3 regions of the Burkholderia sp. PvR073 genome follow, and region 2 is predicted to be linked to each of the others. Evidence: predicted binding sites of a transcription regulator. Region 2 holds the regulator's gene; each other region holds the start of a gene.
The links. The regulator LexA, encoded in region 2, represses DNA repair genes until DNA is damaged. The targets are predictions, from matches to a motif close to ACTGTATNNNNATACAGT.
Positions count from the first base shown of each region.

Region 1: the regulator LexA is predicted to act here: its motif matches at 4,202-4,219, upstream of imuA (translesion DNA synthesis-associated protein ImuA).
Region 3: the regulator LexA is predicted to act here: its motif matches at 5,394-5,411, upstream of ACVK00_RS22870 (VRR-NUC domain-containing protein).

Region 1 is NZ_JBSRXO010000003.1:172,575-182,185, reverse strand. Features, by position in the region: gene ACVK00_RS12540 (fimbria/pilus outer membrane usher protein) at 1-1,476, shown strand, start outside; gene ACVK00_RS12535 (fimbrial protein) at 1,484-2,695, shown strand; partial or broken gene ACVK00_RS12530 (ABC transporter permease subunit) at 2,702-3,217, shown strand; partial or broken gene ACVK00_RS12525 (ABC transporter ATP-binding protein) at 3,317-3,997, shown strand; gene imuA (translesion DNA synthesis-associated protein ImuA) at 4,233-4,940, shown strand; gene ACVK00_RS12515 (Y-family DNA polymerase) at 4,873-6,360, shown strand; gene ACVK00_RS12510 (error-prone DNA polymerase) at 6,367-9,582, shown strand.
Region 2 is NZ_JBSRXO010000013.1:38,211-47,821, forward strand. Features, by position in the region: gene mnmH (tRNA 2-selenouridine(34) synthase MnmH) at 1-417, shown strand, start outside; gene ACVK00_RS29230 (permease) at 414-1,472, shown strand; gene ACVK00_RS29235 (hypothetical protein) at 1,645-2,067, shown strand; gene ACVK00_RS29240 (ABC transporter permease) at 2,116-2,949, opposite strand; gene nodI (nodulation factor ABC transporter ATP-binding protein NodI) at 2,956-3,870, opposite strand; gene ACVK00_RS29250 (universal stress protein) at 4,198-4,695, shown strand; gene ACVK00_RS29255 (DUF2939 domain-containing protein) at 4,794-5,498, opposite strand; gene ACVK00_RS29260 (hypothetical protein) at 5,528-5,866, opposite strand; gene lexA (transcriptional repressor LexA) at 5,893-6,540, opposite strand; gene ACVK00_RS29270 (sulfate ABC transporter substrate-binding protein) at 6,805-7,842, shown strand; gene cysT (sulfate ABC transporter permease subunit CysT) at 7,989-8,888, shown strand; gene cysW (sulfate ABC transporter permease subunit CysW) at 8,885-9,611, shown strand, end outside.
Region 3 is NZ_JBSRXO010000008.1:80,285-89,895, reverse strand. Features, by position in the region: gene ACVK00_RS22910 (hybrid sensor histidine kinase/response regulator) at 1-972, shown strand, start outside; gene ACVK00_RS22905 (DUF4142 domain-containing protein) at 1,098-1,742, shown strand; gene ACVK00_RS22900 (PRC-barrel domain-containing protein) at 1,771-2,268, opposite strand; gene ACVK00_RS22895 (CBS domain-containing protein) at 2,336-2,767, opposite strand; gene ACVK00_RS22890 (hypothetical protein) at 3,118-3,366, opposite strand; gene ACVK00_RS22885 (hypothetical protein) at 3,463-3,609, shown strand; gene ACVK00_RS22880 (ATP-binding protein) at 3,919-4,230, shown strand; gene ACVK00_RS22875 (MipA/OmpV family protein) at 4,438-5,316, shown strand; gene ACVK00_RS22870 (VRR-NUC domain-containing protein) at 5,424-7,118, shown strand; gene ACVK00_RS22865 (ATP-dependent DNA helicase) at 7,115-9,415, shown strand; gene ACVK00_RS22860 (IclR family transcriptional regulator domain-containing protein) at 9,457-9,611, opposite strand, start outside.

The sequences.
Region 1 (9,611 bases), on a different contig from region 2:
CAGCGCTACAGCTTCGTCGCGGGTGCGCTGCGCAGCCAGCAGAACACCAGCAACCCGCTGTTCGCGCAGCTCACCTACCAGCGCGGCCTGACGAACCTGCTGACCGCCTATGGCGGCCTCACGGTCGCGGCAGGTTACGCGTCGGCGATGATGGGCGGCGCGTTCAATACGCAATTCGGCGCGTTCGGCGTCGACTTCACGCAGGCCGCCACGTCGATCCCCGGCATGAAGCGCTTCAGCGGCTCGAGCCTGCGGGTCAGCTATTCGAAGTCCGTCGCGCCGACCGGCACCGATGTGTCGATCGCCGCGTATCGCTATTCGACGAACGGCTATTTCAACCTCAACGACGCGATGAGCGCGCGCGATGCGGTTCGCGAGGGCTATTCCGTGGATACCGTCGGACGGCAGCGCAATCGCGCGTCGCTGATGGTCAGCCAGCGTTTCGGCGAGAAAGGCGGGCAGCTGAGCGTGACCGCGTCGACGTCGAATTACTGGAATCGCGCGGGCTCGGACGTCAACTACTCCGTCGGGTACAACAACTCGTTCCGGAACGTGTCGTACAGCCTGTCGGCGACACGTCAGCGCGGCCAGGGCAACCAGTCGAGCACGCTGTACTACGCGAGCGTGTCGATTCCCCTCGGCAAGTCCAGCCCGATGATGCTGACGGGCAACGTGTCGCGCGATACGGAAGGCCGCACGCAGTTGCAGTCGATGCTGTCAGGCTCGCTCGGCGTGGACAACAACCTGTCGTACAGCCTGGCCGCGAACCACGCGAACGGGCAGGGCGACGCGAGCACCGACGGCAGCGGCAGCCTCACGTATCGCGCGCGCTTCGCGGAACTCAATCTCAGCGCCGGCGGCAGTTCGAACTATCAGCAGGGTTCGATCGGCATTCGCGGCGCGGCGGTCGCTCACCCGGGCGGCATTACGTTGTCGCAGCCGTTGTCCGAAACCTTCGGCATCGTCGAGGCGAAAGGCGCGGAAGGTGCGCGCGTCACGAACGCGTCCGGCGTGCGGGTCGACCGCCGCGGCTATGCGATCGTGCCTTACCTCACGCCGTACAACATGAACACCGTCGAGCTCGACCCGAAGGGCATCTCGATGGACGTCGAGTTGAAGGAAACCAGTCAGCAGGTCGCGCCGCGCGCCGGCGCCGTGCCGCTGCTCAAGTTCGACACCGACACCGGCCGAGCGGCCGTGATCCAGGCGCGCAAGCTGGACGGCACGCCGCTGCCGTTCGGCGCGGCGGTCAGCGACGAAACGGGCAAGAGTCTCGGCGTCGTCGGTCAGGCGAGCAGGATCTTTGCGCGTGGCCTGAAGGACAAGGGCGAACTCACGGTGACGTGGGGCGACGACGTGTTGTCGGGCTGTCGCATTGCGTACGACCTGCCGGTCCGGCAACCCCGGAACAAGGCCGAGGCCTTCGAGCAGGTCAAGGGTGTTTGTCAGGCGAAGACGAACGCGGCGTCGCGTTGATGCGGCCGTGACGCACCGCTATCCATTTATCGGGCCGGGCCGGCTTCATTGCTCGACGGAAGTCGGCGCAACGGCAGTCGGTCAAAACCAGACAGGAACGTTTATGAAGTGGTGGACAAGTGCAGGCGCCGATGGTGTAACGCGGCGATCGTCGAGGCACGCCGCAGCGATGACGCGTTGTGCGCGCTTTCTGATGCTGTGCCCGATGTTCTGGTCCGGGTACGCCTTTGCCGGTTGCCAGCCGAGCTACGGTTATGCGAGCATTTCGCCCACACTCCCGGCTACCATCAGCGTGACACAGGACGGAATGGGTGTCGGCATCCAGTTTCCATCGTCCAGTCCCGCAACGCTGATCGTTGGGGAGGTTGCCGATATCGGCAGCTCATGCATGTATGACGAGTTCGTCGTCAGTCCGGCCGGGGTGCCTATCCCGAATGTGACCTACAAAACGAGCTCTGGCGCAGTCGCTGCCGTTTTCGAAACCGGAATACCGGGAGTGGGATACGCAATGGAGGTTATGAACGATACCGGCTCGGGCTCGGCCAGATGGGTTGCGGTCGGTGCGGACACAGTGTCGGTACCGGGCACGCCAATCAATAAAGGCTTTTTAACGGGAAAGGTGACGTATGTTGCCGCCGGGCCTGTCGCGACGGGATCCTATACATCCAGAAGGCAGGTGCTCTTCAACTTTCGCCCGAAGTACAAAGGGAATTTCGTGGGGAACAGTACTGCTTCGACAGCGCTCAGCGCGGCGAGCATGGCCGTAGTGGCAAGAACGTGCAAGATCGCGTCCGGCACGTCCAGAACGGTTCCGTTGCCCAGCCTGTATGCAGGCAGCTTGAAATCGGTCGGCGATGTCGCTCCGGCGCGGTCGGCGCCATTTTCGTTCGATCTGCGATGCGACGCGGATCTGAATATTTACGCGACACTGAGCGACGTGACGAATCCCTCGAATACCGGCAACGTACTGAGCCTTGGCCGTGCGTCGACGGCTTCGGGCGTCGGGATTCAGATCCTGAAACGAGGCACCGATACGCCGTTGCGTTTTGGTCCCGATTCGTCGGCCAAGGGCAATACGAACCAGTGGTCGGTCGGACGATCCAGCACGGCCAACACGATGATCCAGGTGCCGTTCGAAGCGAGATATGTCAAGACGGCCGAGAAGATTACGCCGGGCACTGTGGAAGCACTCGGCACGATCACGTTCTCGTATCAGTAGCGCGGAATCGGCCGGCCGGGGCTTGGCCGGGCGACAGTCGCCGCGCCGCTGATCTCGGCCGGCCACGACCCGTTCAGCTCGACCTGCATCGCGATCGGCGCGGGCGCGGTGGCCGGCTTCATCACCGGCTGGCTCAACGTGCGCCTGAAGATTATGGATCTGCTCGCCAGCATCCTGATGATGATCGCGCTCCATTCGGTGAACCTGCGGATCATGGGCCGGCCGAACGTGCCGCTCATCACCGAGCCGACCATTTTCACCGTGCTGCAGCCCGACTGGATGCCCGACTATGTGCTGCGCCCGGCGCTGCTCGCGATCGTCGTCGTGGTCGCGAAGCTCGGTCTCGACGGGTTCTTCTCGTCGCAACTCGGCCTCGCGATGCGCGCGACCGATGCGAACCCGCGGATGGCGCGCGCGCAAGGCATCGCGACCGGCCGTACGACGCTCGCCGGAATGGCGCTGTTGAATGCGCTCGTCGCGCTCGCCGGCGCGCTGTTCGCGCAGACGCAGGGCGGCGCGGCTATCTCGATGGGGATCGGCACGATCGTGATCGGGCTGGCCGCCGTGATCATCGGCGAGACGCTGCTGCCCGCGCGCCGGCTCGTGCTGACAACGCTCGCCGGCTCGAACGGCGCCGGCAAGTCGATCTTCCTCAATGCGGTTAGCGGCGACCAGCCGGTCGATGCGGGACGCATCGCGATCGATGGCGCGGACGTCACGCGCAAGGCCGCGTGGGATCGCGCGCACCTCGTCGCGCGCGTGTTCCAGGACCCGATGGCCGGCACCTGCGAGGCGCTGACGATCGAGGAGAACATGGCGCTCGCGACGGCGCGCGGCGTGCGGCGCGGCTTCCGGGCCGCGCTCGACCGCCCGTCGCGCGAGCTGTTTCGTGACAAGCTGCGTCTGCTGAACCTCGGCCTCGAGAACCGGCTGACCGACCGGATCGGGCTGCTGTCGGGCGGCCAGCGGCAGGCCGTGAGCCTGCTGATGGCGTCGCCGCGGCCATCGCGGATCCTGCTGCTCGACGAGCACACGGCCGCGCTCGACCCGAAGACGGCCGCGTTCGTGCTGAAGCTGACCGCGCGCATCGTCGCGGAGAGCAAGCTGACGACGATGATGGTCACGCACAGCATGCGGCAGGCGCTCGACTACGGCGACCGCACGGTGATGCTGCACCAGGGGCAGGTCGTGCTCGACGTGTCGGGCGACGCGCGCAAGGGGCTCGATGTGCCGGACCTGCTGCAGATGTTCGAGAAGGTGCGTCACGAGCAGCTCGACGACGACGCGCTGCTGCTGGGCTGAAGCAACGCGATCGGAGTGGTGCGATGCGGAAGGCTGTATCGCACCGCTTCAGCCGCAGGCTGGGCGGCGTGGACGGGCCAGGCACGGGAGACGGTGGCCCGGCCGCGCCGCGACATGACGCCCGCCCGGGCTTTTTCCCTGGGTATCCTCTGACGAAAAGCCGGTTTCTCACCGGTGCTGTGCGACGCGGGCGCATTGCCATATACTGGATATCCATACAGTTGTGGGTGGCGTCATGCTCGCATCCTCCATTTCTCCCGAATCCCTTCATCCGTCGCTCTGGCGCGGCTCGCAGCTCGCGCGCGGCGGTCCGCGCACGATCGACACGGGCTTCGCGCCGCTGTCCGCCGAACTGCCCGGCGGCGGCTGGCCGGTCGGCGCTCTCGTCGAACTGCTGGCCGCACAGCCGGGCTGCGGCGAGATGCGGCTGCTCGCGCCGGCGCTCCCGCGTACCGTCAGCGCACGGCGTCCGCTCGCGCTCGTCGCGCCGCCGCAGTCGCCGCATGCGAGCGCGCTGGCCGCTCTCGGCGTGCCGTCCGACGCGCTGCTGTGGCTGCGCACCGGCAGCCGTACCGATGCGTTGTGGGCCGCCGAGCAGGCGCTCAAGACGGGCTGCTGCGGTGCGCTGCTGCTCTGGCAGGACGCGCGGCCCGACGCGCTGCGGCGTCTGCATCTCGCGGCCGCGCGCACCGGCGACACGCTGTTCGTGATGCTGCGGCCGCTGGCGGCCGCGCGGCAGCCGTCACCGGCCGTGCTGCGCGTCGCGCTGCATCCGGTGCCGGGCGGTGTGTCGCTCGACATCGTCAAGCGTCGGGGGCCCGCGCGCAGCGAGCCGCTCACGCTCGATTTGCCATCGCCCATCGTGGAGAGCCGCTATGCGCGTCTTGCTCGGCATCCATCTGCCGCGCCTGCCGCTCGACGTGTGCGCCCCGCCGCCGTCTGACGCAGAGGCCGGTGCGGCCGGTTGCGCGGTGCTCGAGCAGGGTGTCGTGCTGATCGCCGATGCGGCCGCGCGCCGGCACGGCGTGCGCGCGGGCATGAAGCGCGGCGGCGTGCTGACGCTCGCGCCCGACACGCGGCTCGTCGAACGCGATCCCGCCCGCGAGGCCGATGCGCTGCGCGCGGTCGCGCTCGCGTTGCTGCGCTTCTCGCCGTGCGTCGCGCTCGACGACGAAGCGACGCTGCTCGTCGACGTCGGCCCGAGCCTGCGCCTGTTCGGCGGCCTGCCGTCGCTGTGCCGTCAGGTGCGCGCGACGCTCGCGGCGCTCGGCTATGCGGCGCGCCTGTCCGCCGCGCCGACCGGGCGCGGCGCGTGGCTGCTCGCGCGCACGTCGGCGCGTGCGCGTATCCGGCGCCGCGTGGCCGGGCCGGCTTCGCTCGTCCGTGCGCTCGATCGTTTGCCGTGCGTGCTGCTGCCCGACGCGCGCCCGTATGCGGGCTGGTTCGACGGCCTCGGCTGCCGCACGCTCGCCGATCTGCGTGGCCTGCCGCGCGCGGGGCTGCAGCGCCGCTGCGGTCCGGCGCTGCTCGCCGCGCTCGATCGTGCGTACGGCGATGCGGTCGAGCCGCTCGCGTGGATGGCCGTGCCGCCCGTGTTCGACGTGCGGCTCGAATTGCCGGAACGCGTCGAATACGCGGAAGCCGTGCTGTTCGCCGCGCGGCGGCTCGTCGTGCAGCTGTGCGGCTGGCTGGCCGCGCGGCAGCTGTCGCTGGCCGCGATGACGTTCGAGCTCGAGCACGAGCGCGGCCGCCAGGCCGTGCCGCCGACGCCGCTCGAACTCGCGTTCGCCGCGCCCGTGCGCGACGACGCGCACTTCATGCGGCTGCTCGGCGAGCGGCTCGCGCGTGTCGAGTTGCCGGCCGCGGTGATCGCGGTGCGGCTGACGGCCACGCGCGTCGAATCGGTCGCACCGCCGGCCGACGATCTCTTTCCCGAGCCGGGCGGCACGAAAGAGACGCGCGCGCGGCTGTTCGAGCTGCTGGTCGCGCGGCTCGGCTCGGAGAATGTGCTGCGCGCGGCACCCGTTGCCGATCACCGTCCAGAAGCGGCGAACCGCTGGCTGCCGCTCGATGCGCAGGCGGGCAAGCCGGCCCGCGGGTTGCCGGCTGCGCCGCCGCGTCCCGCGTGGCTGCTGGCCGAGCCGCAGCCGCTGCTGATGCGCGCGAACCGGCCGGTGTTCCATACGCCGCTCAGGATGATGTCGTCGCCCGAGCGGATCGAGGCGGGGTGGTTCGACGGTCAGCTCGTGGCGCGCGATTACTACGTCGCGCAGGACGAGGCCGGCGCGTGCTACTGGGTCTTTCAGGAGCGGTTGAGCAGCCAGGCGGATCCGCACTGGTTCCTGCACGGCCTGTTCGGGTGAGTGGCGATGGTTGCGGAATTCAGTTGGCTGCCCGATTACGCGGAATTGTTCTGTCGTTCGAACTTCTCGTTCCTGCATGGCGCGTCGCATGCGGAGGAACTGGTCGAGCGCGCCGTCGAGCTCGGCTATCGCGGGATCGCGATCACCGACGAATGCTCGCTCGCCGGCGCGCCGCGCATGCATGTCGCGGCGAAGGCGCAAGGGTTGCCGCTGATCGTCGGTTCGTTCTTCGAGGTGACGCCGGATGAAGTCGCCCCCGGCCACGATCCGGGCCCCGGCGCGTTCGGGCTCGTGCTGCTCGCGCAGAACCGCGAGGGCTACGGCAACCTGTCCGAGCTGATCTCGTGGCGGCGCATGGCGTCGCCGAAGGGCACGTACCGGCTGACGTCGAGGATGCTGTCGGCGCCGCCCGCGGAGTTCGCCCACTTGCGGGGCATGCCCGACTGCTTCGCGATTCTCGTCCCCACCTATCCCGTTCGGGCGGACGTACTCGATGCGCAGGTCGCCTGGTTTCGCGCGACGTTCGGCGCGCGGGCGCGACTCGGGCTCGTGCAACTGCAGCGCCCGCTCGACGGCGCGCAGCGCGAGGAGATTCGCGCGGCCGGCGAGCGGCGCGGCGTGCGTATCGTCGCGCTCGGCGACGTGACGATGCATCGGCGCTCCTGCAAGCCGCTGCAGGACGTGATGACGGCGATCCGCGTCGGGATGCCGGTTTCGGAGTGCGGGTATGCGCTCGCGCCGAATGCGGAACAGCATCTGCGCGCGCGTGGGCGAATCGCGAAGCTGTTTTCGCCGGAGGAGCTCGACGAGACCTGCGCGATTCTCGATGCGTGCGATTTCAAACTCGACACGCTTCAATACGAGTATCCCGACGAGATCGTGCCGAAGGGGCTCACGCCGACGCGCCATCTGGAACAGGAAACCTTCGCGGGGGCCGCTTTGCGTTATCCGCAGGGCATTCCGGAGAAAGTCGACAAGCAGATCCGGTATGAACTCGACCTGATCGCTCGGCTGAGCTACGAACCGTTCTTCCTGACCGTCTACGACATCGTCAAATACGCGCGCAGCCAGAACATCCTGTGTCAGGGCCGGGGGTCGGCGGCGAACTCGGTCGTGTGTTATTGCCTCGGCATCACCGAGGTGAATCCCGAGCAGAGCACGATGCTGTTCGAGCGCTTCATCAGCGAGGAGCGCGGCGAGCCGCCCGATATCGACGTCGACTTCGAGCATCAGCGCCGGGAAGAGGTGATCCAGCATATCTACGCAAAATACGGACACGATCGCGCCGCGCTCGCGGCGGCCGTCTCGACGTATCGCCCGCGCGGCGTGCTGCGCGAAACCGGCAAGGCGCTCGGTGTCGATCCGATGCTGGTCGATCGCGTCGCGAAGGCGCATCGCTGGTTCGACGGCAGTCGCGACCTGCTGCAGCAATTCGCGTCGACCGGGCTCGACCCTGCGACGCCGATCATTCGCGCATGGGCCGAACTGGCCGGTCGATTGCTGAACTTTCCGCGCCACCTGTCGCAGCACTCGGGCGGCTTCGTGATCAGCCGCGGCAAGCTCACGCGGCTCGTGCCGGTCGAGAACGCGGCGATGGACGGGCGGCGCGTGATCCAGTGGGACAAGGACGATCTCGAGGCGCTCGGGCTGATGAAGGTGGACGTGCTCGCGCTCGGCATGCTGTCGGCGCTGCATCGCGCCTTCGACCTGCGCACTGCGTGGCGCGGGCCGCAGGAGGACGGCCAGCCGTTCACGCTGAAGCACATTCCGCAGGATGACGAAGCAACCTACGACATGATCTGCCGCGCCGATACGGTCGGCGTGTTCCAGATCGAATCGCGCGCGCAGATGTCGATGCTGCCGCGCCTGAAGCCGCGCGATTATTACGATCTGGTGGTCGAGGTGTCGATCGTGCGGCCGGGGCCGATCCAGGGTGGTGCCGTGCATCCGTACCTGAAGCGGCGCAGGATCAAGGCGGGAGAAGAGGAAGGGGAGATCACCTATCCGAGCGATGCGCTCAGGGTCGTGCTCGAACGCACGCTCGGCGTTCCGATCTTCCAGGAACAGGTGATGCAGATCGCGATCGTCGCAGCCGGTTTCACGCCCGGCGAGGCCGACCAGTTACGTCGTGCGATGGCGGCCTGGAAGCGCAGGGGCGATCTCGGTCCGTATCACGACAAGATCGTGAACGGCATGCTCGAACGCGGCTACACACGCGAATTCGCCGAACAGATCTTCGAGCAAATCAAAGGCTTCGGCGAATACGGTTTCCCCGAAAGCCACGCAGCCAGCTTCGCGAAACTCGCCTATGCCAGCAGCTGGCTCAAATGCCACGAACCGGCGATCTTCCTCGCCGCGCTGCTGAACAGCCAGCCGATGGGTTTCTATCCGCCGTCGCAGCTCGTGCAGGACGCGAAGCGTCACGGCGTGCAGGTCCTGCCGATCGATGTCACGCTCAGTAACTGGGAAGCGTCGCTCGAAGCGCTGCCCGACCAGCCGCCTCCCCACGGCCAGCCCGCCGTGCGGCTCGGCCTGTCGCTCGTGCGCGGCCTCGGCGAAGCCGCCGCGCGCCGGATCGAAGCGGCGCGCGCGGCCGGCCCGTTCGACAACGTCGACGTGCTGGCCCGCCGCGCGCAACTCGAGCGCCGCGATCTCGAGGCACTTGCCGCCGCGAACGCGCTCGCGACGCTCGCCGGCCATCGTCGCGATGCGTTGTGGCAGGCGGTCGCCGCGGCACCCGAGCGCGACCTGCTCGCCGCCGCGCCGATCGACGAACCCGTGAAGCCCGCGCTCGGCGCACCGTCGGAAGCCGACGACATCCTCGCCGACTACGACACCACCGGCCTGACGCTGAACCGCCATCCCGTCGCACTGCTGCGGCCCGCGTTGCGCGCGCAGCGGCTGTTGTCCGCGGCCGAGTTGCGCGAGCGCCCCGACGGCCGGCTCGCGCGCGCGTGCGGAATCGTGACGGCCCGCCAGATGCCGGGCACCGCGAAAGGCGTGATGTTCATGACGCTCGAGGACGAAACGGGGTGCGTGAACGTGATCGTGCGGCCCGAGCTGCTCGCGCGGCAGCGCCGCGAAACACTCGATTCGCGGCTGCTCGCGGTGTCGGGCGTGTGGCAGGTCGTCAGCGACGTGAGGCACCTCGTCGCGCAGCATTTCGAGGATCTGACGCCGCTGCTCGGCGGCCTGCGCACGTCGAGCCGCGAATTCCATTGAGGTCCCCGGGCGCGTGTCGCCAGCTCCGC
Region 2 (9,611 bases):
TGGGTGCAGGTCGAAGCCGAGCATGACGAACGCATCGCGTTTCTGCTCGAGGACTATGCGCATCTGTTCGACGAACCGGACGCGTTCAAGGCGCAGCTGGATCGACTGATCGGGCTGCACAGCCGGGAGGAGGTCGCGCGCTGGAACGCACTGATCGACGCGAACGCGCGCGCCGAACTGTTCCGCACGCTGATCGACAAGCATTACGATCCTGCGTATGCACGCACCTATCGTTCGTCGTACGACAAATCGAACCGCGTGCTGACGTTCACATTCCGGCCGAATGCGGCCGACGTGCGCCAGCAGGCGCGCGCGCTGCTCGACGCACTCGCGCGCTCCGGGCTCCCGGCGTCGCCCGTCGCCGGCGACGCAGCAGGATCCGACACCGACACAAACCAATCGACCACCACACGATGACGACCACACGCACCCAACCCAATCCGGCGCTCGGCTGGATGACCTTCCTGCTGATCGCAGTCGCGGGACTGTTCTACGTGAAATGGTTCCCGTACTACAACAAGGCATTCGTCGCCGCCGAGCATCATTCGATCGGCCAGTCGATCCTGATGGGCACGTCGGCGACCGCGCCCGAGCCGTCGCTGAAGGCGGCGCTCGACTACGCATGGGCATACGGCAAGGCGATCTGGCAGGCGATGGTGCTCGGCTTGCTGCTCGGTTCGGCCGTGCAGGCGCTGCTGCCCGCGCACTGGGTTGCACGCGTGCTCGGTCGCACGGGCTTCGGCAGTGTCGCCGCGGGCGGCCTGCTGTCGCTGCCCGGCATGATGTGCACGTGCTGCGCGGCACCGGTCGTCGCCGGCCTGCGCGCGCGGCATGCGTCGCCGGGCGGTGCGGTCGCGTTCTGGCTCGGCAACACGGTGCTGAATCCGGCCGCGCTGGTGTTCATGGGCTTCGTGCTCGGCTGGCACTGGAGCGCGCTGCGGCTCGTGCTCGGCATTGCGATGGTGTTCGGGATCGGCTATCTGCTGAACCGCATCGCGCGTCCCGAGGACCGCGGCATCGACGACGCGCAACTCGCTGCGCTGGTGGCCGGGCAGGCCGCGGCCGGCAATCCGTTCGTCCGCTGGATCAAGCTGCTCGCGCGCATGGCCGTGCGGCTCGTGCCCGAATACATCGTGCTCGTGCTGCTGCTCGGCGCGGCGCGCGCATGGCTGTTCCCGCATATCGGCCCGGACATCGGCAACCATCTCGGCTGGATCATCGCGTTCGCGGTCGCGGGCACGTTGTTCGTGATCCCGACGGCCGGTGAGGTGCCGATCATCCAGGCGATGCTGTCGCTCGGCATGGGCGTCGGCCCGGCCGCCGCGCTGCTGATGACGCTGCCGCCGATCAGCGTGCCGTCGCTCGCGATGCTCGCGCGTTCGTTCAAGCCGTACATGCTGGCGATCGTCACGGCCCTCGTCGTCGTGTTCGGGATCGCGAGCGGGCTGCTCGCGATCGCGTTCGGGTTCTGACGGCGACGCACGGGACGGCCAGCCGGCGCGCATGCCCGGCAGCCGGCGACCGGGCCTGCGGGATGGCCGCTGCGCCGCGCGCAGACCGATCCCGTCGCTTGATCGTCGTATTCATCCGGCGCCGCCGCTTCACGCATGCGGCGCCCTTTACAAGAAGCAAACAGGAAAACGCATGACCCAACCGAAGATTCATCCTCGACTCGAAAAGGCGCTGACGCGCGGCGATCTCGCGATCCGCCAGGCCAATTCCGCGCGGGCGACTGCCGTGCTGAACGCGCTCGGCACGATGATCATCGAGGCCTCCGCCACGATCGGCGTCGAGGCCAGCATCGAGATTCCGCAGGGCGACCGCATTTACGATCCGGTGAACGGCCTGTGGCCGCAGAAGATGCTGGTGTCGTTCGACGGCCCGGTCGACGAAGCCGACGCGGAAGAGCTGCGTGCGGTCTATCTGATCGCCGACGATCCGGGTACGCAATTCCGCGTCGAATGGCATCGTGCGGACGGCAAGCTCGGTCGCCAGGAAGGCGGCCCGCTGGCGACCGTCGCATTCCTGACCGACGTCGAGATTCCGTGGAGCGATGACGACGAGTAACGTCGTCTCAAAGTCTTCACATCGGGCCGGCGCCGCGCGCGCCGGCCGTCAGCGCATCATTCGCCGCCGGAACAGCCACGCGCAGACCACGAATCCGCCGATCGCATAGCCGGCGAGCACCGCGAGATGCAGGCCGACGTCCGTCGCCGGCCGGCCGAGCATCGCGGGCCGGATCAGTTCGACCGCGTTCGCGAGCGGCAGCACGTGCGCCGCGCGCTGGGCGATCGGCGGCAGCTGCGTGATCGGGAAGAACACGCCCGACAGCAGCAGCATCGGCGTCAGCACGAGCGTCTGATAGAACATGAAGAAGTCGTAGGACGGCGCGAGCGCCGTGACGATCATCGCGGTGCTCGCGAACGCGAGGCCGGCGAGCGCGATCACGGGCAGCGCCGCGAGCATCGACGGAAAGTGCGCATAGCCGAGCAGGCCCGCGACGAGCATGATCGCGACGCCCGACAACAGCGCCTTGCTCGCACCCCAGACAATCTCGCCGAGCACGATGTCGCCCAGCGAGAGCGGCGTGTGCATGATCGCTTCCCAGGTGCGCTGCACGTGCATCCGCGAGAAGCCCGAATACATCGACTCGAAGCTCGCGGACATCATCACGCTCGAACCGACCGTGCCGGCGGCGAGGAACGCGATATACGACACGCCGTCGACGTGGCCGAGCATCAGTCCGAGGCCGAACCCCAGCCCGAACAGGTAGATCATCGGATCGGCGAGATTGCCGAACAGTGAGGCGAGCGCGAGCTTGCGCCACACGAGGTAGTTGCGCCGCCATACGGCGATCCAGTTGGTCGCGTTCGCGGGCAGTGCGATCGCGAAGCGTGACTCGCGTGGCGGCGCGGACGGCGCGGCGGCGGAATAGTTGCGTGCGTCCATGATCGATCAGTCCTGCATTTCGCGGCCCGTGAGCCGCAGGAACACGTCTTCCAGATTGGCCGGACGATGCAGATAGCGCAACCCCGTGCGCCCCTTGAGTCGCGCACTGAGCGGCTCGGGATCGGTCACGTAGCAGAACAGCGTTTCGCCGCTGATCTCGGTGTGCTTCGCGAACGGCGCCAGCTCGTCGCGCAATGCGACCGGGTCGGGCCCGTAGATCTCGATCACGTCGCAGCCGATCTCGGACTCGATCAGCGCATGCGGCGCGCCTTCGGTGATCTTGCGGCCTTCCTCGATCACGCACAGCCGGTCGCACAGGCGTTCGGCTTCCTCCATGAAATGCGTGGTGATCAGGATCGTCTTGCCGCGCGCGAGCAGCGAGCGCAACCGCTCCCACATCAGGTGCCGCGCCTGCGGATCGAGGCCCGTCGTCGGCTCGTCGAGCACCAGCACGTCGGGATCGTTGACGAGCGCACGGGCGAGCGTCAGACGCCGCTTCGTCCCGCCCGACAGCTCGCCCACCTTTGCATCGGCCTTGTTTTCCAGCTTCGCGAATTCGAGCAGCGGCTGCACGAGCGCGCGCGCAGCCTGCGCCGACATCCCGAAATAGCGGCTGAACACGAGCAGGTTTTCGCGGACCGTGAAGTCCGGATCGAGGTTGTCGAACTGCGGGACGACACCGACGCGCCGGCGCGCATGCCGCGCGCGTGTCGGAACCGGTTCGCCGCACAGTGAAATGGCGCCCGCATCGGGATAGACGAGGCCGAGCAGCATCTTCAGCGTCGTGGTCTTGCCGGCGCCGTTCGGCCCGAGCAGGCCGTAGCATTCGCCGGCCTGCACGTGGAAGGAGAGGTCGTTGACGACGAGCTTGTCGCCATAGCGCTTTTCAACGTTCCGGAAATCGATCGGTGCAACGGACATGGGCAGGTTGTCGTTGTAAGCGGGCGCGGACGCGTTTCGCGGCCAGCCCGCGGGGCGTGCCGGCCGGCGAACGGATCGGGCGAATGCGTGTCACATGAGCATGACCGGGGCGAACGCACGTCGAGGGCACGAACGGGCCATTCTAGTGCATCGGCTGCGTCTCTTCAGCGCATGCCGGCGCGGCACGGTGCATGGGCGCACGGATCGTGCACCGCATCATCGCCGACGCTCCCCGCGTGGCGAATCAGCGTTTTCCATCCCTTGCGTCCTGAATTGCGGCGCACCATGATGAGTGCATAGGGCACGTAGTCGCGATAGGGAGGTTTCATGGCTAGCTACAACAAGATTCTGCTGTGCTACGACGGCACGCTCGAGGGACGCAAGGCATTGCGGTGCGGTGCCAATCTTGCGCTGGACCTGAAGGCGGAAACGCATTTGCTGTCGGTCGTCGACATGCGCTCGAGCATCGCGCAAAGCGCGGGGTTGCTGACCGACGTCGCGTGCGGCCGCTTCGAGGAAACCGCGCGCGAGATCCTGCAGGAAGGCGTGAACTGGCTGCGCGAGCGCGGCGTCCAGGCGGAAGGCCATTTCGCGTTCGGCTATCCGATCGACGAAATCGCGAATCTCGCGACGGAGTTGAAGGCCGACCTCGTCGTCGTCGGCCATCGGTGCCGCAGCGGGTTGTCGAGATGGTGGATGGGGTCGGGCAACACACAGCTGCTCGATCGCGTGAACTGCAGCATTCTGGTCGCGTGTTCGTCGGCCGAAGAGCAAAAGGCCGAGATGGCGCGCGAACGCGAAGCGGCCACCGCGAACGGCAAGTAACGCAGTGATCGCGTGAACGGCCGGATTGCCGGCGGTTCACGCGCGGTCGCGCGCAGTGCCGCAACAGCGGTATCGAACGCGACCGCCACTGCGATTGCTCAGGCGTGCAGGTCGATCGCGGACAGCTTCCACGAGAACAGGCCGAAGCGGCGGAAGACCGCCGCATAGCGCGTGCCGTCGGCGCTGCGCTGGTAGGTCACGACGAATTCATCGATATTCCGGTAGCCGGCACTCGTTTGCTGCTGATGACCCGTATCGCTCGGGCTCGCTGGTGCGGGCGCGGGCGCGGGTGCCGGTGCCGGCGCAGACGCAGCGGTGGCATTGCTGCCCGGCACGGGTGCGCTAGCCGGATTGGCCGGTGGCGCGGCCGGTGCGTTGCCGGGCGCACCGCCTGACGGCGGGCCCGACCATCCGGGGGGCCGCTCGCCCGGATTACCACGCGGCGGGATGCCGTTCATCAACGCCGCCACACCTTCCGGTGTCGCATAGGCATCGACCAGCGGGCCGATCAACGCAGATCCGATCAGCGCGCCAATCACCGCGAACGGATTGTCCTTCTTCACCGCGTCGATCCGGCGCATCAACTCTTCCGTGACCTGCTGCTTCAGGCTGATGCGCAGCGACGGAAAGTCGACATATTCGCTGACCGCTTGCGCATCGCGCGCGTCGATCGCCGATTTCAGGCGACCTAGCGCGACGTACGGTGACGCGTAGGCATAGCCGACCGCCGCCAGGACGGCGACGGCCAGCACGACAATCAGCAAGGGCTTGAGCCGCCACGCGCGGCCCGACGATCCAGTCACGATGCCTCCGGTGCGGACAGGTTCCGCAATCAGAGACCGCCGTGCGTGGACGATCGTTCCTCGTCGATGCAGCGATCGATCATCCGGCACACGGCATCGATCGTCCCGACCATGATCAGGCGCGACCGACCGTGATAGACGCGCACCGGCGCGCGGCGCGCCGGTTCCGCGTGATTCAGGCCGGCGTTCAGCGAGACCCGCGCGAATGCGGGAAGCGCCGACGGCAGCAGCGACGCCTGCCGTTCAACTGCGACTTCTTGGCTCACCACGGGCGCGGCCGCGGACAGCGGCGCACAGGGCGTGCGGCCGCGCAGGTGACGCAGGCGACCGAATTGACGGAAAGGCAGCAAACGGGAAAGGCGTTCCATGGTGTTCTCCTCAGCGAGACCGATTGTCAGAGTTCGCCCGAGCGGATCAGCCCGACGGCGATGCCTTCCAGCGCGAATTCCGCGCTGCCGGCCTTGACGAAGATGTTTTCGTAATCCGGGTTCTCCGCGATCAGCTCGAGGCCGCCGGGCCGGCGCATCAGGCGCTTGACCGTGACGTCGTCGCCCAGACGCGCGACGATGATCTGGCCGTCCTTCGCTTCCGTGCGCTTCTGCACGGCGAGGAGGTCGCCGTCGAGAATGCCGGCGTCGCGCATCGACAGGCCGCGCACCTTCAGCAGGTAGTCGGGCTTGCTCGTGAACAGCGCGGGATCGCACGCGTAATGCTGCGAGATGTGCTCCTGCGCGAGGATCGGGCTACCGGCCGCCACCCGGCCGACGAGCGGCAGCGACAGCTGCATCAGGCCGGCGTGCGGCAGCGTGAACTGGTGCGGCGCATCGTCGATGCCGAGCAGGCGAATGCCGCGCGACGCGCCGGCGGCCAGCTCGATCACGCCCTTGCGCGCCAGCGCACGGAGGTGTTCCTCGGCCGCGTTCGGCGAGCTGAAACCCAGCTCGGCCGCGATCTCGGCGCGCGTGGGCGGGAAACCGGAGCGCTCGATCGCCCGGCGAATCAAGTCGAACACTTGCTGCTGACGTGCGGTGAGTTTGGTCATGGCTTAACTGTATGGATAGACAGTGAGCTGTATTTTTATACAGTACTTCGCGAATTTCAAGTGTTACTTGAGGTTCGACGCGATCGCGCCGGTTCCGCTGCGATTTCGCGACGTCCGGACGCCGGTTTGTCTGCCGCAACCGTCCGCCCAGTCTGCGTTAGCACTTTTGAGTATTAAAAAATGAAGAACGATTATTTTTAATCATGTAACCCGTTCGCTAGACTGGCCCGACATCGCAACATCGACAACACTGGAGAACCAAGGATGGCGAAGCGCAACACGGGGCTGGTGGGCGGAGCGGGCCGCCTGATCGCAACACTCGCGCTGGGCGCGGCGGCGGCGCTGGGCGTCGTGACGCATGCCCAGGCCGATACGACGTTCCTGAACGTGTCGTACGACCCGACGCGCGAGCTGTATCAGGACTTCAACCAGGCGTTCGGCAAGGAGTGGAAGGTGAAGACGGGCGAGACGGTCAACTTCAAGCAGTCGCACGGCGGCTCGGGCGCGCAGGCGCGCTCGGTGCTCGACGGCCTGCAGGCCGACGTCGTCACGCTGGCGCTCGCCTACGACATCGACGCGCTCGCCAACAAGGGGCTGGTGAACAAGGACTGGCAGAAGCGCCTGCCGGACAACGCATCGCCGTACACGTCGACGATCGTGTTCCTCGTGCGCAAGGGCAACCCGAAAGGGATCAAGGACTGGGACGACCTCACCAAGCCGGGCATCTCGATCGTCACGCCGAACCCGAAGACCTCGGGCGGCGCGCGCTGGAACTACCTGGCCGCATGGTCGTATGCCGTGCACAAGCCGGGCGGTAACGAGCAGGGCGCGAAGGAATTCGTGACGAAGCTCTACAAGAATGCAGGCGTGCTCGATTCGGGCGCGCGTGGCGCGACGACGAGCTTCGTGCAGCGCGGGATCGGCGACGTGCTGATCGCGTGGGAGAACGAGGCGTTCCTGTCGATCAAGGAATTCGGCACCGACAAGTTCGAGATCGTCGTGCCGTCGGTGAGCATCCTGGCCGAGCCGCCCGTCGCGGTGGTCGACAAGGTGGTCGACAAGAAGGGCACGCGCAAGCTGGCGGAGGCCTACCTGAATTTCCTGTATAGCCCGCAGGGCCAGGAGATCGCGGCGCGCAACTACTACCGTCCGCGTTCGAAGAACGTGCCGGCGGAGCTGACGAAGCAGTTCCCGAAGCTGAAGCTGTACACGGTCGACGACACGTTCGGCGGCTGGACGAATGCGCAGAAGACGCATTTCGCGGACGGCGGCGTGTTCGACTCGATCTACAAGCCGCAGTAACGCGAACAGTCACGCCACGCAGCAAACCCATAACGACAGCGGCGCGCCACGACAGCGCGTCGCATCCCCGACAGCCGCCGGCGCGATTCCTCGTGCCGGCGTTTGCGTCGGACCCATGAGCAGCATCGACCCAGCAAGAGCATCCGATGACGACGTACACCTTTCGCAAGCCGAGCGCGCTGCCCGGCTTCGGCGTGACGCTCGGCATCACGGTGGCCTATTTGAGCCTCGTGGTGCTGATCCCGCTCGCCGCCACGTTCCTGAAGACCGCGACGCTGTCGTGGGACCAGTTCGTCACCGCCGTCACGTCGCCGCGCGTACTCGCGTCGTATCGGCTGACGTTTTCCGCCGCCCTGGGCGGCGCCTTGATCAACGCCGTGTTCGGCTTTCTCGTCGCGTGGGTGCTGGTGCGCTACCGGTTCCCGTTCAAGCGCCTCATCGACGCGATCGTCGATCTGCCGTTCGCATTGCCGACCTCGGTCGCGGGCATTTCGCTTGCAGCGGTCTACGCGACCAACGGCTGGGTCGGCCAGTATCTCGCGCCGTTCGGCATCAAGATCGCGTTCACGCCGGTCGGCGTGCTGGTGGCGCTGACCTTCATCGGGCTGCCGTTCGTCGTGCGCACCGTGCAGCCGGTGCTCGAGGATTTCGAGCGCGAGCAGGAGGAGGCCGCCGCGTGCCTCGGCGCATCGCGCTGGCTGACGTTCCGCCGCGTCGTGCTGCCGGCCGTGCTGCCGGCGCTGCTCACCGGCTTCGCGCTGGCGTTCGCGCGCGCGCTCGGCGAATACGGGTCGGTGATCTTCATCGCCGGCAACGTGCCGATGAAATCCGAGATCACGTCGCTGCTGATCATCACGAAGCTCGAGCAGTACGACTATGCGGGCGCGACCGCACTAGCGGTCGTGATGTTGGTCGTGTCGTTCCTGATGCTGCTCCTGATCAACACGCTGCAGTGGTATCTGCAGCGTCGTACGAGCAAGGGGGCGAGCGGCCCCGCGCCGTCGACCGCAACCATTGCCGCGACCGCCGCAGGAGGCCAGCAATGAGCCAGGAGTCCAGTGCCGTGCTGAACAACCCGTCCGCCGCGCGCGCGCGCGCCGCGAAACAGCCCGACCCCGTCAGCGAGTCGCGCGTCGTGCGCTGGCTGCTCACGGGCACCGCGCTGGCGTTCCTCGCGTTCTTCCTCGTCGTGCCGCTCGCCGCGGTGTTCTTCGAGGCGCTGCGCAAGGGCGTCGGCTTCTATCTCGAATCGCTCGCCGATCCGGACGCATGGTCGGCGATCAAGCTGACGCTGACGGTCGCCGTGATCGCGGTGCCGCTGAATCTCGTGTTCGGCGTGTGCGCGTCGTGGGCGATCGCGAAGTTCGAATTCCGCGGCAAGGCGTTGCTGACCACGCTGATCGACCTGCCGTTCTCCGTGTCGCCGGTGATCTCGGGCCTCGTCTACGTGCTGCTGTTCGGCGCGCAGGGCTGGCTCGGGCCGTGGCTGCAGGACCACGACGTGCAGATCATCTTCGCGGTGCCGGGCATCGTGCTCGCGACGATCTTCGTCACGTTCCCGTTCGTCGCGCGCGAGCTGATCCCGCTGATGCAGGCGCAGGGCACCGACGAGGAAGAGGCCGCGCGCGTGCTCGGCGCGTCGGGCTGGCAGATCTTCCGGCGCGTGACGCTGCCGAACGTGAAGTGGGGCCTGCTGTATGGCGTGATCCTGTGCAATGCGCGCGCGATGGGCGAGTTCGGTGCGGTGTCGGTCGTGTCCGGCCACATTC
Region 3 (9,611 bases), on a different contig from region 2:
CTGCTCGACGCATCCTCGCTCGCGACGGGCCGCGTGCGGCTCGAACGCACGCCGGTCGACCTCGTGCGCATCGTGCAGGAGGCGGTGCGCGAACTCGGCGAGACCGCGGAGGCGAACGGCCTCGAGCTGTCGACGGAGTGCGCGATGCCCAGCTGCGTGATCGCCGCGGACGGCGAGCGCCTGCGCCAGTTGCTGGCGAACCTGCTGTCGAATGCGATCAAGTTCACGCCGCCGGGCGGCCGCATCAAGGTGTCGTTGAACCCGGCCGGCGCGCGCGTGCGGCTGTCGGTGGCCGATACGGGGCAGGGCATTTCCGCGGAACGCCTGCCGCACCTGTTCGATACGTTCAGCCGGCCGGAAGGCGCGCCCGCGTTGCCGAAACGCGGCCTCGGGCTCGGCCTGTCGATCGTGCGCAACATCGTGCGGCTGCACGGCGGCGAGGTCTCGGCGGCGAGCGAAGGCGCCGGGCGCGGCACGACCGTGACCGTCATGCTGCCGGCGGACCTCGGTGCCGACGATCCGACCGGCCACCCGGTACGGCCGAGCGGGGCGTCGACGGCGGTCGCGCTCGACGGCCGGCGCGTGCTGGTGGTCGACGACGACGCGACGTCGCGCGCCAGCCTCGCGGCAGCGCTCGAAACGCTGGGCGCCCAGGTGTCGACCGCGCAATCGGGACACGACGCGCTCGACGTGGTGGCGCGGCAGCACCCGAGCGTCGTGCTGTCCGATCTCGCGATGCCGGACGGCGACGGTTTCTGGCTGCTCGACCACATTCGCCATTTGCCGGACGGCGGCGGGCGCCTGCCCGTCGTCGCGGTGACCGCGCATGCGGGCATGGCGGACCGGAGCCGCGTGATGGCCGCCGGCTTCGATGCGTATCTGTGCAAGCCGGTCGACGTGCCGACGCTGGCCAGCGTGATCGTCGACGTATCGCCCGCCGACGCGGCGGGGGGAACCGGTCGGCGCCACTGAGCGCGTCGAGGGTGCATGGAGCGGCGGAGCGTGGACCGATTTCCTCACGTCCGCGCATCGTCCCTCATGACGGACGGACCGCAGCGTTCGGCCAGATCGATCCGTCGACGGATCCGGAGGTCCGGATGAAAGCGAACGACAGTAACCCGCACCAATTTGCCGTGCTTGCCGGCACCGCATGCATGCTGGTATCGGCCATGCTCGCGGTGCTCGGCGCGCCGGCATTCCTGCCGGCGCATGCGCAGGCGCCGGCAGCATCGTCGATTCATGTCGCGCCGGGCGTCATTCGTCCCGGCGAGACCGCCGACGAGGCGGACATGACGCGGCGGCCGAGCGGCATCGACGCCGAATTCGTCGACAAGGCCGGCATCATCGGCAAGACGGAGTCGCAGGCGAGCGAGCTCGCGCTCGATCGGTCGTCGAATCCGCACGTGAAGGCCTTTGCGCGGCGGATGATCGATGATCACGACCGCCTGGCCACGCGATTGCGCCGCCTTGGCGCGCAAAAGGGTGTGCCCGTGCAGGCGCGCATGGTTGTCGATCCGGAGTTGACGGCGCTGCGAACCATGAACGGCAGCGCATTCGACAAGAGTTATATCGCACTGGTGGGGCCGAACGCGCACGAGGCCGCGATCAGGCTCTACGAGGCCGAAGCGCGCAACGGGCGCGACCCGCAGCTTCGCGCGTTCGCGGCAAGCGCGCTGCCGACGCTGAAGGCGCATCTGAGCGCCGCGCGCGCGCTCGAGAATTCGATCGCGGCCGCGCACTGATCCGCACGGCCGTCCCGCCGCGCGTCGGTCAGTGCCGCGTATCGCTTTCGGGGCCGCCCGGCGACGCCTCGTAAGGCGGCGCGTCGAGCGGCGTTTCGCCTTCCTCGATCAGCCAGTACGGCGACGCACCGTAGTACGTGTGCAGCGCCTCGGCCCAGGCCGGATCGGCCATCGTCGGCCAGCGGTCCTTCTCGAAGCCCGGTGCTTCGCGCACGCGCTCGGTCGACACGGGCAGCACGAAGCAGTGGCGCTCAGCATCGAGCGTCAGCACGTTCCACGGCACCGCGAGCAGCTTGTCGCCGATCCCGAGAAAGCCGCCCGACGACACGACCGCGTAGGCGATCCGGCCGGAGCGGACGTCGAGCATGATGTTCGTGACCTTGCCGATGTCGTCGCCGTCGATCGTCAGGACGTGATCGCCCTGCAGCGTGCCGGCGGCCATCACGTCCGGCCCCGGCCCGCCGGCCGAACGGCCGCTGTCGCCGACGATGCGCGCCTGCCTGGGCGACGGTCTGTCCGTTGTCATCGCTTTTCTCCTGGTCGAAGCGGCGCGGCGCAGTGGCTCGCTGCCGCGCAGGTAAGGGCCGGCTGCTTCAGCGGCGGCGCGGCAGGGACACGTCCTCGAGCGTATTGGCCAGTTCGTCGCGTGCCGGGCCGCCCGCGCGCGTCGCGATGTCGCCCAGCGACACGATGCCGACGATCTGGTGCTTGGCATCGAGCACCGGCATCCGGTGCAGTTGCAAGTCGGCCATTCGTTGCTGGACATCGCCGACGCCGTCGTCCTCGACACACCACTGCACGGGCGCGGAGGCGACGGCCTTCACCGGGGTGTCGGGCGAATGCCCGTGCGACAGTGCGCGCACCGCGAGGTCGCGGTCCGTCACGATCGCGACGAGCTCGTTGCCGTCGCAGACCGGCAGCACGCCGATGTCGAAGCGCTGCATCAACTGGGCCGCATGGCGAATCGTGTCGGTCGGCGCGACGCATACCACGTCGCGCGACATGATTTCATTGACGCGATACATGAACGCCTCCTTCGTGAGCGAGACGAACCGGGAGCAGAACGCGTGCCTCCTTCAATCGACACGCGTGCGGCCCGCGCGGCCGGGCCACGGAGAAATTTGCCAGTCGGCTTGTACATCTTCCACGGCGGTAGCCGTGGCCGGGCCGCAAGCGACGGCCAGCGACGATCAGTGGCCGACGCCCGTCATCGCAACGATGGCGAGCACCAGCGCGCTCTCGATCGCGGCCAGTGCCGCGACGCCCGCGGCGCCGCTGACTTCGTTCCATGCACGTTCGATGCGGTTCATCACTTCACTCCGGTTGTGCCGGTCCCGCGCTACGCTGCCGCGCAAGGTGGGCCGGGGTGCCGCCGTCAGCCGTGATCGCGGGGCGGGGGTGGGGCGTCGGGCGCGCGACGTTCGCGGTGGCCGGACGGCTTCGCGGGGTCGATACGGGTCGCACCGCCAACGGCGGGCGGATCGCTGGCCGGGAAACTCTCATCGAGCCCTTCGTCGATGCGCTCCTCCGTCTTGTCATCAGACGGCTTGCGCGACGCGGCGCGCAGGACTCTACCGGCAGCCGGAGACACGGCATCGCGGCGGCCGGGGGCATGAGCGGTCATGATCGAACCTCCTTACACGTAACGAAAAGCGCAAGCGCCGTGCCCGTGCGGGGTGAGGCGGCGGGACGCTCGCAGCCTGTTGAGCCGGCCGGACCGGTGGACACCTCGCACCCGCCGCCGGCTGAACCACACACCGTCTACGCGGGGCGCTGGTCGCACGATGCGCGCCGTCCGAGTCAGTTCGCGCTCGCGGTGAAGCGCGCCGCCGAAGGGCGCATCGTGTCGCTGCTGATTGGAGCTTAGGACGGATGACGCGCCGCGTGTCGGCAATGATGCGCAGGCACGCTGCTTGCGTACGGTCGCCGCGCCAATCGACACGCGCGAGCCGCCGCGCAGGAGCGACATGAACACGCCATCCATGCTGCACCGTCCCGAACCGACACCCGACGTCGATCCCCACCCGACGCTGCCCGAGCACGACGATCCGGTGGATCCGCCCGTGCCCCTGGGCCCGCCGCATGGCGATCCGCCGTCGCAGCCGCCGCCGATGCGGATGCCGGGCGGGCGCAGCGTAACGCGGCGGGCCGCGCGATCACTGAAAGGAGGACCATCATGGACATTCACGTGCAATCACCGGACAAGCGCGCGATCGCCCAGGTGCTGGGCCGCTATTTCGAGTCGCGCTCATTGCGCTATCACATCGAGGAGTTGCCGGGCGGCGTGCTGCATATCGGTTTTCGCGCCAGCGGCCGCCCGGTCGCCGTCACCGTGTCGTTCGACGATTCCGCCTACGACACCTACACGCACTGGGATGCGAGCCAGAAGCAGCTCGCGCTCGGGCGGCTCGCGGATGGGTTCTCGCGCATGATGTCCAAGCGCAGCCCGGCCGCGCTCGCCGGCGACTACCACGTCGAGCGTTTCTGATTCCGCAACCATCCGCCCGCTCGTGTCGGAAACCGGCAAAGTGCCCGTGCTCAACGGGCGCTTTGCGGGTTCGCTACGCCTCGCGTAGGATGTTCGTTAATTCAGCGCACGCTACGTTCGCGCCGTCAGCTGCCTGCCTTTGCAGCTGGACCAGCGCGACGCGCTTTCCTGCAGGTTCGTTTCGCACAACCGACGGAGACCGCCTTGATGACCGTTGCTCGCCCGTTGCTGTCACCCGCCACCCGCCGGTTCGTGTCCGGCCTGTCGGCCTTCGCCGCGCTCGCGGCCGCCGGCGCCCGCGACGCGTCGGCCCAGACGCCTTCGCCGCTCGGCGAATGGCAATACTCGGCGGGGGTGCCGCTGCAGAAGCTGTTCAATCCGACCGTCCCCACGTGGCAGGTGAGCGTGGGCGCCGCGATGACGCTGCAGCCGCGCTACGCGGGTTCCGACCGCTACCGCGTGATGGGCGGCCCGAATTTCGACGTGCGCTATCGCGACCTGTTCTTCCTGTCGACGGGCGACGGGCTCGGCGCGAACGTGCTGCGCGGGCCCAACTGGCGCGTGAGCCTGTCGGTCGGCTATGACCTCGGGCGCCGCTCGGCCGACGATCTCGACCACCTGAACGGGCTCGACAACATCAACGCGGCGCCGGTGATGAAGCTCGCGGCCGATTACGTGATCTCGAAGGATTTCCCGCTCGTGCTGCGTGCGGATGTCCGGCGCAGCATCGGCGGTTCGAACGGCTGGGTCGGCGATTTCTCCGCGTACATGCCGATGCCGGGCAGCAACGAGCACTTCTTCTGGTTCGCCGGCCCGACCGTGTCGTTCGCCGATTCACGCTACATGAACGGCTGGTTCGGCGTGAATCAGGGGGCGTCCGCGCGTTCGGGCCTGTCGACCTATTCGCCGGGAGCCGGGATGAAGTCGTTCGGCGCCGGCGTGACGATGGTCTGGTTCGTCAACAAGCACTGGTTCGTGACGGTGGATGGCGCGATCGAGCAGCTCGTCGGCCGCGCAAGGCGCAGCCCGATCACGCAGCAGTCGACGAACGGCGTGTTCGACATGTCGGTGAATTACCAGTTCTGACCGGATTGGCGCCGGCGGGTCGGGCGGGCGGGCGCTGCGGCGTGCGGCATTTTTCGTCACATTTGATATGATTGCTACCTGTACAAACGTACAGTGATCGATCCCCCGTGACGCCTGCATCGCCGACGCCTCCGGCGTTTTACTACCTGACCAATTTCGAACGCGCGCTGGCCTGGCTCGGCGAGCGTTATGACGACCTGCTCGACGCGCACGAACACGCGTTTCTCCGGCATTTCGCGCAGCTGCCGAAAGCGTCGCGCGCGTTGCTCGTGCGGATGCTGATGCGCAGCGGATCCGACTTCCGGGCGAGCAAGCTCGTGTACGACGAAATCGGCAGCACGCTCGACGCAGCCGCGCCGCTCGTCGCACTCGGCTGGATCGATCCGGCGCCCGCGCTCACGCTCGACGAGCTGTTCGCGCTGTCGACCAAGGCCGATCTGCTGAAGGCGTTCCCGTCGCTCGCCGCGCACGCGGGCGAGCGCAAGCCCGACTGGCTCGAACGGCTGCGGCTCGTGCACGACGTCGCGCAGTCGCTCGACGCATGGTGCGCGCAGGCCGACGATTGCGTGCTGCGCGTGACGGTCGGCGCGCTGTGCGACCGGCTGCGGCTGATGTTCTTCGGCAATCTCCATCAGGACTGGAGCGAATTCGTGCTCGCCGATCTCGGCGTGTTCCAGTACGAAAGCGTGCCGTTCGCGCCGTCCTCGCGTGCGTTCCAGCAGCGCGCCGACGTCGATGCGTATCTCGCGCTGCAGACCTGCCGCGAAGCCCTCGACGCATGGCCCGACGACCTGCCGTTCGACGACCTGCTGCGGGCGATCGACGCGGTCGGCTGCGCGCAGCCGTGGCTCGCGACCCGCCGCTCGAAGCTGCTGTTCTCGCTCGGGCAAGCCTGCGAGCGGCGCGCCGACTGGACCGCCGCGCTCGACGCGTATGCGCGCAGCGCGTGGCCGGGCAGCCGGCATCGGCGCATTCGCGTGCTCGAACGCTGCGGACGCGATGACGACGCACTCGCGCTGGCGCTCGAGGCGCGCGGCGGTTTCGAAAGCGACGAGGAACGCCAGCGCGTCGAGCGGATGCTGCCGCGCCTGCAGCGGCGTCTCGGGCAGCGGGTCGAACGCGCGGGCAGCGCGCCGCACGTGCCGCGCGAAACGCTCGTGCTGGCGCGTCCCGAAGCGTTCGTCAGCGTCGAATTCGCGGTGCGCGACCATCTTGCGCAGCCCCACGCGCCGGTTCATTACGTCGAGAACACGCTGATCAATTCGCTGTTCGGGCTGCTGTGCTGGGAGCCCGTGTTCGCGGCCGTGCCCGGCGCGTTCTTTCACCCGTTCCAGCGCGGCCCGGCCGACCTGCACGCGCCCGATTTCGCGGTGCGCCGCACGGACGCGTTCGCCGCCTGTTTCGCCCAGCTCGACTCGGGCGCATACCGCGACACGATCCGCCGGCACCATGCGACGAAGTCGGGGCTGCAATCGCCGTTCGTGTTCTGGGGCGTGCTGACCGACGAACTGCTCGACGAGGCGCTGGCCTGCCTGCCGCCCGAGCACCTGCGGCTGTGGTTCATGCGCCTGCTCGCGGACATCCGCAGCAACCGTTCGGGGCTGCCCGACCTCGTGCGTTTCTGGCCCGGCGAGCGGCGCTACGAGCTGATCGAGGTGAAGGGCCCCGGCGACCGGCTGCAGGACAACCAGACGCGCTGGCTCGCGTACTGCCTTGCGCACGGGATTCCGGTGCGTGTCGTCGATGTCGAATGGGCGGGCACCGACGTCGCGCAGGCCGAGGCAGCGGGGCTGTCCGCATGAGCTATGTCGTCGCCGTGCGGGCGATGTGCGAGTTCACCGCGCGACGCGGCGATCTCGACCTGCGCTTCACGCCCGCGCCGACCGCGCTCGAAGGCATCGCCGGTCACGGCGCGGTCACGTCGAAGCGCGGCGCGCGCTACGAAACCGAGATCGCGCTGACCGGCACGTGGGGCACGCTGACCGTGCGCGGACGCGCGGACGGTTACGACCCGGTCGCGAACCGGCTCGAGGAGATCAAGACCTACCGCGGCAGCCTCGATGCGATGCCGGCCAATCACCGCGCGCTGCACTGGGCGCAGGCGAAGGTCTATGCGCACCTGATGTGCGAGGCACGCGGCCTCGCGGAAATCGACGTCGCGCTCGTGTATTTCGACATCGTGTCCGAGCGCGAGACCGTGCTGACGGAAACACTCAGCGCGGGCGTGCTCGCCGCGTTCTTTGCCGAGCAATGCGCGTGCTTCGTCGGCTGGGCCGAGCGCGAGACCGCGCATCGCGCGGCCCGCGATGCGGCGCTGCGTGCGCTGGCGTTTCCGCATGGGCAATTCCGCAGCGGTCAGCGCGAGCTGGCGGTGTCCGTCTATCGGGCGGCGCGCGACGAACGCTGCCTGATGGCGCAGGCGCCGACCGGCATCGGCAAGACGCTCGGCACGGTATTCCCGCTGCTGAAGGCGTGCGGCGAGGGCGAGCTCGATCACGTGTTCTTCCTGACCGCGAAGACGCCCGGCCGCGCGCTCGCGCTCGAGGCGGCCACGACGCTCGGCGCCGGTACGCCGGCGCTGCCGCTGCGCGTGCTGGAGCTCGTCGCGCGCGACAAGGCGTGCGAGCATCCGGACCGCGCGTGTCACGGCGAATCGTGTCCGCTCGCGCAAGGCTTCTACGATCGGCTGCCGGCCGCGCGCGACGCGGCGATCGGCGCCGGGCTGCTCGATCGCGGCACCGTGCGCGAGGCTGCACTCGCGCACGACGTCTGTCCGTACTACCTCTCGCAGGAGCTTGCGCGCTGGTCGGACATGGTGATCGGCGACTACAACTACTACTACGACGGCAGCGCGATGCTGCACACGCTCGCGCAGCAGAACCAGTGGCGTGTCGGCGTGCTCGTCGACGAAGCGCACAACCTGCTCGATCGTGCCCGCAGGATGTACAGCGCGTCGCTCGACCCGTTCGCGTTCGAGGCCGCGCGCGAGGCGGCGCCGGCGGCGCTGCGCAAGGCGTTCGACCGGCTCGCGCGCGCATGGGGCACGGTCAATCGCGCACAGGCCGAGCGCTATGCGGCCTATCCGGACATTCCGGGTCCGATCGTGTCGGCGGTGCAGAACCTCGTCGCGGCGATCGGCGAACACCTGACCGATGCGCCGCGCGCGAACGGCGACGCGCTGCTGCGCTTTCATTTCGAGGCGATCCAGTTCGGCGTGCTCGCCGATGCGTTCGACAGTGCGTCGATCTTCGACGCGACGCTGCACGGAGAGCCGCTGCCGCGCCAGTCGGGGCTCGACGGCGTCGCGCCGGCCGGGCGCCGGCGCCGCATCCAGTCGACGCTGTGCGTGCGCAACGTGATTCCGGCCGCCTTTCTCGCGCCGCGCTACGAAGCCGCGCGCGCGACCGTGCTGTTTTCCGGCACGCTGAGTCCGTTTCATTTCTATCGCGACACGCTCGGGTTGCCGGCCGACACGGGCTGGCTCGACGTCGACGGGCCGTTTCGCGCCGAGCAACTGACCGTGCGCGTCGCCAGCCATGTGTCGACCCGCTGGCGCGACCGCGACCGTTCACTCGAACCGATCGCGGACCTGATCGCCGCGCAGTATGCGACGCGGCCCGGCAACTACCTCGGTTTTCTCAGCAGCTTCGACTATCTCGGTCGCGTCGTCGCGCTGATGCAGACGCGCCATCCGGACGTGCCCGTGTGGGCCCAGGCGCCCGGCATGGCAGAAAGCGAGCGCGATGCGTTTCTCGCGCGCTTCGACGCGGGCGGGCGCGGTGTCGGCTTCGCAGTGCTGGGCGGTGCGTTCTCGGAAGGCGTCGATCTCGTCGGCGAGCGGCTGATCGGCGCGTTCATCGCGACGCTCGGGCTCCCGCAGGTCAACGACGTCAACGAACAGATGCGGCGCGCGATGGATGCGCGTTTCGGCAACGGCTACGACTACATGTATCTGTACCCGGGCTTGCAGAAGGTCGTGCAGGCGGCCGGGCGCGTGATCCGCACCGAGCACGACGAGGGCGTCGTGCATCTGATCGACGATCGTTACCGGCGGCGGGAGGTGCGCGATCTGCTGCCGCGCTGGTGGCGGATCGGGTGACCGTCAGGGGGACGGACGGCGTGCGCGCTTGCGCACAATCCCTACAGCACGTTGAGCATCGCCAGCGCGGCTTCCTGCAGATGCGGCAGCACGCGCCGCACGGCCGCGTCCGTCGATTCCGTGCCGATCGGCATGTTCGTGCTCAGCGCCGCGACGACTTCGCCATGACGGTTCTTCAACGGCACCGCGATGCCGC